Linked DNA regions of Desulfurobacterium sp. TC5-1. The protein of the gene in region 2 binds, or shares a complex with, the protein of the main gene of each other region. Links are inferred from orthologs where the notes say so. Each region holds a gene or a part of one and is shown on either strand. Other genes may lie near its edges.

What was found.
Region 1: the proteins of fliF (region 2) and fliG are in contact, whole or in part, in a crystal structure (PDB 5TDY), measured with the Thermotoga maritima proteins. The link is inferred for Desulfurobacterium sp. TC5-1 from one-to-one orthologs. Residues at the interface, in WP_004082905.1 of Thermotoga maritima: Glu501, Leu502, Leu505, Leu506, Glu508, Leu509, Ile512, Phe513, Pro517, Ser518, Asp519, Ile520, Ala521, Ile523, Val524, Arg525, Leu526, Trp527, Phe528, Phe529; in WP_004082903.1 of Thermotoga maritima: Gly8, Arg9, Lys11, Ala12, Leu15, Leu16, Ala18, Leu19, Lys23, Gln26, Val27, His30, Leu31, Thr35, Gln38, Leu39, Glu42, Lys54, Lys55, Val57, Leu58, Glu59, Glu60, Phe61, Leu62, Leu64, Ala65, Lys66, Lys68, Lys85.

What each region holds. Positions count from the first base shown.
Region 1 is NZ_ATXC01000001.1:219,421-225,193, reverse strand. What follows is about bases 1,200-3,981. They hold fliG (flagellar motor switch protein FliG), read left to right. Parts: upstream 1,200-1,959; coding sequence 1,960-3,003; downstream 3,004-3,981. Other genes in these bases: fliN (flagellar motor switch protein FliN), read left to right, coding at 3,974-3,981; fliM (flagellar motor switch protein FliM), read left to right, coding at 3,013-3,981; H153_RS0101140 (IGHMBP2 family helicase), read right to left, coding at 1,200-1,822. Outside these bases: more of H153_RS0101140, read right to left, coding at 1-1,199; more of fliM, read left to right, coding at 3,982-4,041; more of fliN, read left to right, coding at 3,982-4,498; H153_RS0101120 (HAD-IIA family hydrolase), read left to right, coding at 4,537-5,334; H153_RS0101115 (LysE family translocator), read left to right, coding at 5,331-5,773. UniProt on the Escherichia coli protein: FliG is one of three proteins (FliG, FliN, FliM) that forms the rotor-mounted switch complex (C ring), located at the base of the basal body.
Region 2 is NZ_ATXC01000001.1:1,312,838-1,318,811, forward strand. What follows is about bases 1,404-4,386. They hold fliF (flagellar basal-body MS-ring/collar protein FliF), read right to left. Parts: upstream 3,709-4,386; coding sequence 2,098-3,708; downstream 1,404-2,097. Other genes in these bases: H153_RS0106890 (FliI/YscN family ATPase), read right to left, coding at 1,404-1,483; H153_RS0106895 (hypothetical protein), read right to left, coding at 1,449-2,105; fliE (flagellar hook-basal body complex protein FliE), read right to left, coding at 3,722-4,012; flgC (flagellar basal body rod protein FlgC), read right to left, coding at 4,021-4,386. Also shown: H153_RS0106885 (FlgD immunoglobulin-like domain containing protein), read right to left, coding at 1-183; more of H153_RS0106890, read right to left, coding at 158-1,403; more of flgC, read right to left, coding at 4,387-4,431; flagellar basal body rod protein FlgB, read right to left, coding at 4,438-4,818; H153_RS0106920 (tetratricopeptide repeat protein), read right to left, coding at 4,811-5,974. UniProt on the Escherichia coli protein: The M ring may be actively involved in energy transduction.

The sequences.
Region 1 (5,773 bases), 1.1 Mb from region 2 along the record:
GAGAAACAAGACTAACCGCAAGCCTTGCCTCTTCGTAATTTTCATAAGAAGTGCTCCCTTCCGGCTTAAATTCAAACGCGTTTATCTTAGACGTGTCAACAAAGGTTAAAGCTTCTTCAGGATTCAGAATATTTCTGCAAGATTCAGGTACTTTTAAAATCTCAACTCTAAAATCAGCAAGTGTATGGTTTTTAACCGAATCAGCCGCAATAAGTCTTCCTTCGTAAAACTCTTTTGACGGAAATTCCATTATCTTTTCATTCATCCTGTATTGAACAGTAAGCATAGTGGAAAGGTCCTTATGCTCCGATATGAGTCTTTCAAAAAGCGTCTTTTCCAGCTCTTTTGCATCCTCACTGGTAACAGTTGGTGGTAACTGTTTATGATCACCAGCAATGTAGAACCTTTTAGCCCTCATAACAGGAATAAGCGTAGAAGGTTCAACTTGTTGGCTTCCTTCATCTACAACAGCAACATCAAACTCAAAACCTTCAAGCAGTTCAGACTTAACCATTGAATTTGTCGCAATAACAACATCCGCGTCAGCAATAATCTCTCTAAAAAGTTGTGCTTCCATCTCTTTCAAGGCTTTTATTCTGATGTCTATCTCGTAATTTATCAAAAGCCAGTTCGCCATAGAACGGATTTTCTTTGCCGGCACACCTCTAAATGACTTCCCTTTCTTTCCTAAATGGATAATCTCTTCATCACTCATCCCCCTTCTTAAGGCAGGAACAGGCTTTAAAAAGTTATCCCTCTTTTCTATCAGTTCTCTTACTTTTTCCCAGCCTTTTCTTATGACTTCACTTTTCTCATGTTCTTCAAAAAGTGCAAAGATGGAAAACCGCTCAAGCTCTTCAAGAACCCTTGCAGGATGACCAATTCTTACAAGTTTTAAATCCGAATATTTAGATAGGTTCAACAAAATATTATCTGCAGCGATGTTTGAATCTGCTGTGGCAAGCACCTTTTCCTTTCTCTTCACTAATTGAACAATCAATTCTGTTATTGTACTGGTCTTCCCTGTCCCCGGCGGGCCATGGACAAGATAAAAGTCCGGTGAACCAAGAGCAGCACTAACGGCCATCTTCTGAGAATCATTAAGCTTTTCATTAACAGGAATAAAAGGCTCTCTTTCGGACAGAGAAGGTCTTTTTAAACCCAAAATAATATTCCTTAATACCCTCTTCCTCCCAAAAGCGTGACGAACTTCTTCTAAATTCTCCTCCATCCTCTTAAATGTGATATCGTTAACGTAAAGGTCAAGCCTGACACCTTTTTTATAAACCCACTGGGGTGGCCTATTATCAAATGCGACTGTAATCGTTTTTTCAGTTACTCTAATAACTGTTCCAAGAAGATCACTTTTAAGCGGATTTCCACGACTGACAAGGACTATATCACCGTTTCCAATCTCCGTATCTATAGACTTCTCCCTGTAAAACCTGACAAGATGAAGATGAAACTTCATACCGGCACGAACACCTTTAAGGTCTAAAATTGCCCTTCCCAAAAGTTCTCTCTCTCTACCAGATAACCTCTTTATCTCTTCTTCCTGGAATTCCATCTCCGCAAGTCTTTCTATATCTATAAGATATTTAAAATGTTCAACATAATTGTGAACTGTCTTTATCTCCCGCTCTGTCTCCTCGTCAGGAACAAAATCCTCATAAGCCTTCGTTAAAGATTCATCCTTCAAATAGACCAGGGCTGACAGATTCGCTATGAAAACACTCTTTATATCATGCTTCCTTAACCCGATCTTTTTAAGTTCGCGGTAGAGTCTCTTCTCATCCGTAACACCGTTTATCAAAATTGGCATCTTCACCTCTCGCAAAAATTCGTTTATGCTTCTAATATACGACTGACAGAAAACTTTTCACTTTCTAAACCTTTCAAAGGTTGATTTAATTGTTATAATATTTTTCTAACAGTTTCAAAACAACCACCGGGTGGCTTATGGCAGAAAACACAGAAAAGAAAGAAATAAAGTCAACAGGGAGGATTACAGGCGCGCAGAAAGCGGCCATTCTCATACTTTCTCTGCCAGAAGATGAAGCGGCAAACGTTCTAAAAAAGATGAAAGAACATGAAATAGAGAAGTTAGTAAAATCCATGTTCTCCCTTGGACCTGTAAACAAGGAACTCGTAAAACTTGTTCTTGAAGAAGCTTACGGTAAACTTACGCAGCTTGCTCCTCTAAAAGTTGCTCCTGATAACCTAAGGAAGCTGCTTGAAAAGGCGTTACCGCCTGAAAAGTACAGAGAACTACTTGAAAGCACAATGTTCTCTGAAAACAAAAAGATGGTGTTTAAAGAACTTGAAAAACTTGACCCGAAATTCATTGCAAAACTGATAGAGAAAGAACACCCTCAGATAATTGCCATTGTCCTGTCCCAGATAAAACCGCAAAAAGCAGCTGAAATTATCCAGTACCTTCCTAAACGCCTGGGTGTTACAAACGTTAGAGATGAAGTAATAAAAAGACTGGCAACACTTGAGAAGATATCAACAAACACGTTAAAGCTTGTCACTGAAGCTTTAGAAGAAGAACTTATAACAGTGGGCGCTGGAAAAGAACAGACATTAAGCGGTGTTGATATAGCGGCAGAAATTGTTAACGCACTTCCAAAAGAACTTGCCAACGAAATTCTTGAAGATATAAGGAAGGAAAACGAAAGTCTGGCAGATTCCATTGAAGAAAGAATGTTCAAATTTGAAGACATTCTTAAACTTGATAACCGTGCAATTATTGAAATCCTCAAAGCAGTTGAGAAAAACGATCTTATCCTTGCACTTAAAGGCGCACCTGAAGAAATTGTCAACAAGTTCCTGTCTAACATGTCCAAACGTGCCGCCCAGATGCTTATGGAAGACATGGAAGCACTTGGACCTGTTAGAAAATCTGACGTTGAAAAAGCAAGGAAGAAGATTATTATGGTCATAAAACAGCTTGCAGCTGAAGGTAAAATAGACATCGGCGGTTCTGAAGAACTGGTGTAAGGAGGAAGCGTGGCAGAAGATTTCCTCTCCCAGGAAGAGATAGATGCTCTTTTAGGGGAAGATAAAGATAATAAGGAAGAAAATACCGAAGCCAAAAAAATAAGGCCTTTTGATTTTTCTGAACTTGAACAAATAAAGAAAGGAGATGTCCCCGGCCTTGAACTTATATTTGAAAGGTGGATTAAAATTTTCAGCGAAAGAATAAGAGGTTTAGTACCAAGAATCTCCATGGTAAGCAAGAACAGCATTTATATAACAAAATTTGACAACTTTATGTCAAAAATTCCTTTACCATCAAGCTACAGCATAGTAAGCATGAAACCATTAAAAGAAAATTTCCTCTTTGTTCTTGACTCAAGGTTAGTTTTCGTAATTATAAGTGTAATGTTCGGAGGCCCTGCAAAACCATTCAAGGTAGAAGGAAGAGATTTCACAAGACTTGAAACAAAAATCATAAGCGATTTCGTTGATATAGCTCTTGAAACATTTGAAGACATCTGGAAAGAGTTTTATCCTGTAAAAATAGACCTGAAATCAATAGAGTTAAACCCTACTCTGGCAAGAATCGTATCACCTAACGATAAAGTTATAGTTGTAGAATGCAACATGGATATAGAAGGTTACGAGGCACCTTTTTTCTTCTGTTTCCCACAGGATCTGTTCCTGCCCATAAAAGACATGATCTTTTCAGAGACAGGGTTTACCAAAAAAGATCCTGTGTGGGATAGAGAACTTATAAGAAAGTTAAAACACCTTAAGCTCAACCTTTACCTTGAACTTGAAAAGAAAAAAGTAAAAGTCAAAGAACTTGTTAACTGGAAAGCTGGTGATAAGATTCTTCTTTCTGTAACAAAAGGTGATGAACTTTTACTTTACGTGGAGGATAAACCAAAATTTAGGGCAAAAATGGGTAAAATAAAGGATAAATACGCAGCACTTATAACAGACACAGCTATTGAGAGGAACAGAAATGGCAGAGGAGAAGCAGAATCAACAGGAAGTGAACCAAAATCAGACGGAACAGAATCAACAGAGTGAGTTATCTCAAGAAGAAATTGCCGCGCAATGGGAGCAGGCTCTTTCTCAGCAGGAAGCGGATAAAGAGCAGAAAGAGAAATCTGCTGAAACTGAAGACTCTTCATCAAAGGAAACACCTGCTGAAGACGTAATGGCTGACTGGTCTCAAGCTTTAGCAGAACAACAGGAAGCTGAAAAAATAGCCTGTCCGGAACTTGAAAAGATGGAACTTTTAGCAGACATACCTGTTGAAATATCCGTGGAAGTGGGCAACACAGAGATGACATTAGAAGATATTTTGAACCTTCACCCAAACAGCATCGTTGAACTTGACAGACATATAAACGAACCAGTTGACATAAAGGTTAATGGAAAGTTAGTTGCAAAAGGTGAACTTTACGTTGTGGAAGACCAATACGGAATAAAAATAACACAGATTGTAACACCCGAAGAGCGACTCAAACTGATAGATTACTAACTTAATCAATACATCTTCTCAAAATCGGAGGACTATCAATGGCGGAAGTGGCCTTCCTGCTTGATCTTGAGGGAACACTTGTAAAAGATAAATCCTATACACCTTTCCCTGAAGCTCTTGAATTCACCGAAAAACTTGACTCCATGGGCATACCATGGATAGTCGCAACCAACAACTCAACCGAAAAACCTTCAGAACTAATAGAAATACTGAAAAGTAAAGGTTTTAACGTAAACGAAAAGAAACTCTTATCGCCATCATTTCTTGCAGTGGATACATTGAAAAAGGAAGGCGTAAAATCCATATACTTCTTGGGCACAGAAAAAATAAAATCGTTCCTGAGAGAAAGCGGCTTTGAAGTAAAAGATGACTACAACGTTGATGCAGTGGTAGTTGGAAGGGACAAAGAAGTTGACTTTAAAAAACTAAAAACGGCCACATCGGCAATCGTTTTAAACAGCGCAAAGCTTTTCTCGTATCACATGAACAGAATTATCCTTGACAGGGACGGCCTTGTAAGTCCAAGTGTCGGTGCAATAGCGACCTGCCTTTCGTATGCGGGAAACTGCCCCGTTGTATCCTTTGGAAAACCTTCAAAACTCTACTTTGAAAGAGCATTTGAACTTGTAGGAATAAAGGAGCCTTCAAAAATCTATATGGTAAGTGACGACCCGTTCTCGGACCTTGCTGGTGGAAAAGAAGCTGTTGGCTTTAAAACTGTTTTCGTCCTTTCCGGAAAGTACTCTTCACCGGACATTTTAAACTCAATCGATGAGAACCTTCGTCCCGACTACGTATTTAAAACCATAAAAGAATGTGAAAGGTTATTAAAATGATAAAAATAGCAGCTACTCTGTTTATAGTCTGGACCCTGCTCCTCTTAACACCGGGGCCAGACTTCATATTAGTTATGAAAAACACCATCAGCGGTGGCTACAAAAACGGTTTTCTAACAATTTTGGGAATTACAACAGGTATTGTCATCCATACACTTACTGCAGTATTTGGTATCTGCCTTCTATCACAAAACCCGACGCTGTTTAAAATCGTTAAATCGGCTGGTTCTTTATATCTTATATACATAGGCATATCGGGATTTCTTCAAATGAGAAAAAGAATAGACAGATTTGAAATAAAAAGTGAAAAAACTTTAACATCGAGCAGAAAAAATTTCCGTGAAGGATTTTTCTGCAACATTTTAAATCCCAAGTTACCCCTTATACTTTTAGGTATATTCACCCAGCTAATACCGCCTCAAACACCAGCACCTGTGAA
Region 2 (5,974 bases):
AAGCTTCACCGTATTATCTATAAAATCTGAAATGTCCTCCGCCTGCAGAGGATCCTGCCATTGAAGGTCTGCAAGGAGAACTTTAAGAAAATCCTCCTGTGACATTTTCGAATTATCATAATTGGCATCAACAATCTTAACTTGCTGAGCGTCAGGATTATATGTTATTCCACTGATATCCATACTTTCCCCCTTCGTTACCTATATATTCTATCAAAGATTTCAAAGAGGACAAGCTCTCCTCAAGGGAAACTCTCTCTTCTATCCGTTGCTTCATAAACTCTTCCATCTTATTATGAACAGCCATCGCAAGATCAATCTTTGGATTTGTCCCCTTTTTATAAAGACCAAGATTTATCATATCCTGACTCTCTCTGTAAGTTGCTTCAAGGTCAATAAAAAAGGACTGCCACCTTAAAACCTCTTCAGGTACAAGTTGAGGTGTTAAACGGCTTATGCTCTTTAATATATCTATTGCCGGAAAAATTCTTCTATTTGCAAGAGTCCTGGAAAGGACTATGTGACCATCAAGAAAACCAACCGCTGCATCAGCTACAGGATCAAGCGCAATCTCATCTCCTTCAACTAAAACTGTGTAGATTCCCGTTATACTTCCCTGTCCGGCAAAATTCCCTGCCCTCTCTATAACTTTTGAAAGGAGGGAAAAGACTGAAGGAACGTAACCCTTGGTTGTCGGTGGTTCTCCAACAGTTAGGCCAATTTCCCTCTGTGCCATGGCAAGTCTCGTCAGAGAATCAAGGAGAAGAAGAACATCGTTATTTTGAGAAGAGAAATACTCTGCAATGGCACAACCTGTAAGAACAGCTCTTATCTTTGCTAAGGGCGGCTGATCCGACGTTGCGACAACAACCACAGACTTTTTAAGACCTTCCTCGCCCAGGTTATCCTCTATAAATTCCCTTACCTCTCTACCCCGCTCACCAACTAAAACAATAACATTAACATCCGCTGCCGTGTAGCGAGCAATCATTCCTAAAAGGGTACTTTTTCCAACACCGGCACCTGAAAAGATACCTATACGCTGGCCTTTCCCAACCGTAAGAAGAGCATTAATACTGCGAATGCCTAAATCTAACGGCTCACGGATTCTATCCCTTTTGAGAGGATTTATAGATTCCCCTTGAAGGTAGGTAAAGTCAGTATAGGTAATCCTATCTCTATTAAGAGGCTTTCCAAATGGATCTATAACTGTCCCAAGAAGTTCCCTGGAAACACCAATTTTAACGGAACCTGGCTTTGGCTCTATTTTACTTCCTGCACTAATTCCGGTGGTGTCTGAATACGCCATGAGAAGCGTTCTGCCGTCTTTAAATCCAACAACCTCTGCCTCTACTTTACCATCTATCGTGCAAAAATCACCAAGACAAACCTTTGGAAGAGCACTCTCTATCAAAGGTCCCTTTACGCCTGTTACCTTTCCAATAATCCTATACTGAGGAAGATTTCTTAATCTCTCTTTCAATCTCTTCCCTCAATAGTGAAAATTTCTCTTTAATGTCGTGAACAACTGTGAAATCCTCAAACTTTATAACAAAATTGCCCGGTTCTAACTCCTTATTAATCTTCACAGTTATTCCATTAATATCTTTCAAAACAGCCCCTAAACGCTCATCAGCTTCTATAGAAATAACTGTTGATGTTGATTTAAACTCTTCCAGAATCTCTTCAATTTTCTCTTTTATAAAGGGAAGATTGTCGTCACTTATCAAGAGAAAGCGGAAAATCTCTTCAAGAGAATCGGCGACTATCTCAAGTATTTTCCTTGTAAATTTAACGTTTTCTTCCCGCATAGAACCTACAAACCGTTTCACTTCCCTTTTCAGGTTCTCTACTTCCCTCTTTACAACATCGTCTATCTTTCTCTTTTCTATCTCAAACCTTTGCTCCCACTCTTGTCTGGCATCCTCCCTCCCTTTTTCATAGCCCTTCTTAAAAGCCTCTTCTTCTGTCCTTTTCAAAATTTTTCTATACTTTTTTTCAAGCTCCTCAATACGGGCAATGTAAATTCTTTCCACTTCCTCAGGTGACATATTTTTTCTTTCAGAACCACTCAAAAGATGGGAAAAATCATCAAGGTTAAGCATTCTGTTTCTCCCCAAGCCATTCTCTTAAAAGCTCCGCTATAAGCTCGGGATGTTCCTTTGTTATTTCAAGAATTTTTATATAGGAAGGTTCCGACTTTATATCAAAGCTTTCTATCTCTTTTCTCTCTTTTTCCATCTTCTCTTCAGCCGTCTGGATGGCTTCACCGTAAGCTTTTACCGCTGCAGATTGAACGGCAGGCATTGCTTCAGGTGCTCGCTTTTTCCTCTTTAATACTAAGAATAGAGTACCTGCAAGGAGAAGAAATGCAACACCACCACCGATAGCCACAGGAATTACCGGAAAAACTTTACCGGTCACAATATTTTCCTCTGGTGGCGGTACTTCAAACGGAACACTTACAACCGTGACTTTATCTCCCCGTTTCTCGTCGTAACCTATTACGCTTTTGACAAGATTTTCATAGGTTTTAAGCTCCTCTGGCGTTCTTGGGAAAAACTCCTCTTTTTCCTTTCCGTCCTTTCCTTTAACCTTCTTGTACCGACCATCTATAAGAACACCAACACTTATCCTTTTAACAACAAAGATAGGAGCAACCGTTTTCTCAACGGTTTTTGAAACATCATAGTTAGTGGTAACATCCTTTTTCTCTCTGCTGCTTTTTACGGTTCCATTACCACCGTTGCTTATAACCGGCGGAACGTTCGTTCCACTACCCGGAACACCTGAAGGTTTCTCTTCTACACCTTTTTCACTTTCTTGAATCTTTCTTTCACTAACAACAGCAGTCATATCCGGATCGTAGATTTCAGACTGCTTCTCTAACTTTCCTGTCTCTATCTCGACGGTAGCACGTGCAATAACTCTGTTTGAACCAAGGGCTTTTGAAAGTATAGATTCAACCTTCCTCTCAATATCCCTCTCAAGCTCTTTCTTTATTGCAAGTTCTTTATTTGAATCAGTGGTGTTATCTTCTTCAAGCATGTCGGAAAGAACACGTCCTCTGTTATCCACAACAGTAACGTTCTGCGGTTTCAATCCGGGAACGGCATGAGAAACGAGAAAAACAATAGCTTTAACCTGCTCTTTTGTAAGATCTTTCCCGGGCCAGAGCCTCAAAATAACGGAAGCTTTTGGCTCTTCAGTTTCTCTTACAAAAACGGACTCTTTTGGAAGAGCAATGTTGACTTTATCACTCCAGACGGCATCTATCTGCTGAATTGTCTTCTCAAGTTCACCTTCAAGGGCACGAAGATACTCTATGTGTTCCTGAAACTGGGTTATTCCAAGTTTCGGTTCATCAAATATTTCAAACCCGACTATCTTTCCAGAAGGAAGCCCTTTAGCGGCAAGTTTAAGTCTCACATCGTAAACCTTGTCCTTTGGAACAAGAATAATACTTCCGTTACCCTCAACCTTATACGGAATGTGCTCTTCCTGAAGGACTGTGAGAATATTGCCCGCGTCATCGGGACTCAAATGGGTATAGAGAACAGCATAATCAACATTTGAAGCCATTTTAACAACAGCAATTGAAAGAAAAGAAATAAGGGCAAGGCTTCCAATAAGAATGGCAAGCCCCTTTATATTTGCATACTTCGACACAACTTCCGAAAATTTATTCTTAATCTCTTCCGAATTCACCTATTTAACCTCATTAAACCTGCATTCTCATTATCTCCTGATAGCTTTCAAGTGCCTTGTTTTTAATCTCAACAAGCAACCTCAGGGATAATTCTGATTTAGATATGGTATATAAAAGCTCCTCAAAATTCTGAACATTACCATCCATCAGCTTTCTTTCAGCTTCAGAAGCAGCTTTCAAATCATTGTTAACATCTCTTATAAAGTTTTCAAATATCTCCTCAAACCCGCTCTTTTTATCTAACTTTTTATCTGATACTGCAGGAAGTACATTAAAAACCGCGTCGTTTTCTACTTTCATCATTGCTCCCCTTAAACTCTGAGGATTTCAAGACTTGAAGTTAACATATTTTTATGAGTATTAAAAGCTGTTAAATTTGCCTCATAGGCTCTCATTGCAGAAATCATATCAACCATCTCTTTCACAGGGTCAACATTTGGAAGTTTTACATATCCCGTTTTATCCGCAAGTGGACTGGAAGGATCATACTTTTCTCTAAACGGCGAATTATCGTAAACTATCTTTTTAACCCTGACTTCTTCAAGGGGAACTTTACCGTCAGAGGTGAGCAGCGTCTCAAAAACAGGGACTTTTCTTATGTATGGCTGTTTTGTTTCTGGATCTATTGAATTTGCATTTGCAAGATTACTTGAAGCAATATCCATACGAATTCTTTCTGCTTCCATTCCAGTTAATGATATTTCAAGACCTTTAAAAAGCACTTTTTATTACCTCCCCGTGATGCTTATTTTTAATTTTGCAAGTTCCACATGTAAACTTTGAACCATCGTTTTATACATGATAGCGGTTTCTGCCAGTTTACCCAATTCCTCATCAACGTTCACCCTGTTTTTATCGTAACCGGCAATTTTATTAAGTTCCACTACCTTAAACTGTGCCTTATCGCACGGCTCAGGTTCTATGTGTTTTGGATCTGTTGTCTTTAATTTTAACGTTTCTTTATCCAGGCATTTTTCGAATTTTAGATCCTTCGGCACATACCCCGGTGTATCAGCATTGGCTATGTTGCTCTGTATCACTTTTGAACGTTCAAGGTAGTAAGCAGCCGTTTCTGAAATAGCATCCGTTTTTCCCCACAGCTCACTCATTTTTCAACTTCCTGTATATGATTTGATCTTCATAAACAATCTGAGCTATCCTGCTCATAGTATCTTTACACATTCTAACTTTTGGCAGTATAGCCTCTGCAAGGTTTATTTTATCAAGTCTTGAAAGAGATATAAGTTTTGCAGAAGCCAAAAAACAGTTGTTACTTTTGGGCTCTATAACATCTATTACTTTTAAACATCCTTCGTAATTATTAATAGCTAACAAATAAGAAATAGTTTTATAAATGGCCAACTTCAAAACCGGGTCTTTATCGTAAAATTCAGCAATCTTTTTTTTGTTTTCTTTTATTATCCACATTGCCCTTTGTGGATTTTTTTGCTCTATACTCGCAAGAATCTCATAAGCCTTTACCTCTATATCATCAGATGGACATATGTCTTCCATCTCTCTCAACATAGGCAAAAATTCTTTTGCGGATTTTCCAAGAAAAACAAGATTTTTGATGTAAATTTTATAATAACGACAGTTCCTTTTTTTTACTTTTTTTAATATTTCTAAAGAGTCGTTAAAATCCTTACTTTCCGTTAAAGCTTCTGCAAGCATCAAAAGGTCATTGTCATCTCTCCATTTAGCAGCAATATAGCGTATAAGATTCAATCTCTCTTTCCTCTCATTACACTTACCTAAGGCTTCCGCTATTTTTATAAGTGTTTCCTTATCAAAAATTACCTTAAAAAAGTCCGGATTCGTTTTATAAAGTTCACACAACCTTTTAGAAGCAAGTTTTAAAAGATAAGGTTTCCACTCCCTAACGATAAATTCTTTCTGTTCATATTTAAGCTGTTTAGGAAAAACCAGAGAAATTTCCCATTCAAGCTGCTTAAAAAGGTTATCGCTGTCGGTCTGCAAAACGTAGGCACCGAAGTTTGCCAGAGCAAAAGCACCAAGATAAGTGTCTCTCGAATGAATCAACGTTTCAAGCACAAATCTCAAAGGTTGCTTAAACGCTTTTATATCTGTCTGCTGTAGCCTGTATTTTAAAGCTGGATCCTTTTCCATTAGAGCTATTAACTTTAACTTGGCAATTGTGGTTTCCGGAGAATCTGGATATGTCGTTACAAGGTTGTAGTATGTAGCTACTGCAAGTTTCTTATCTCCCTTTTTTAATTCAGTATCACCAAGACGCAACATCGC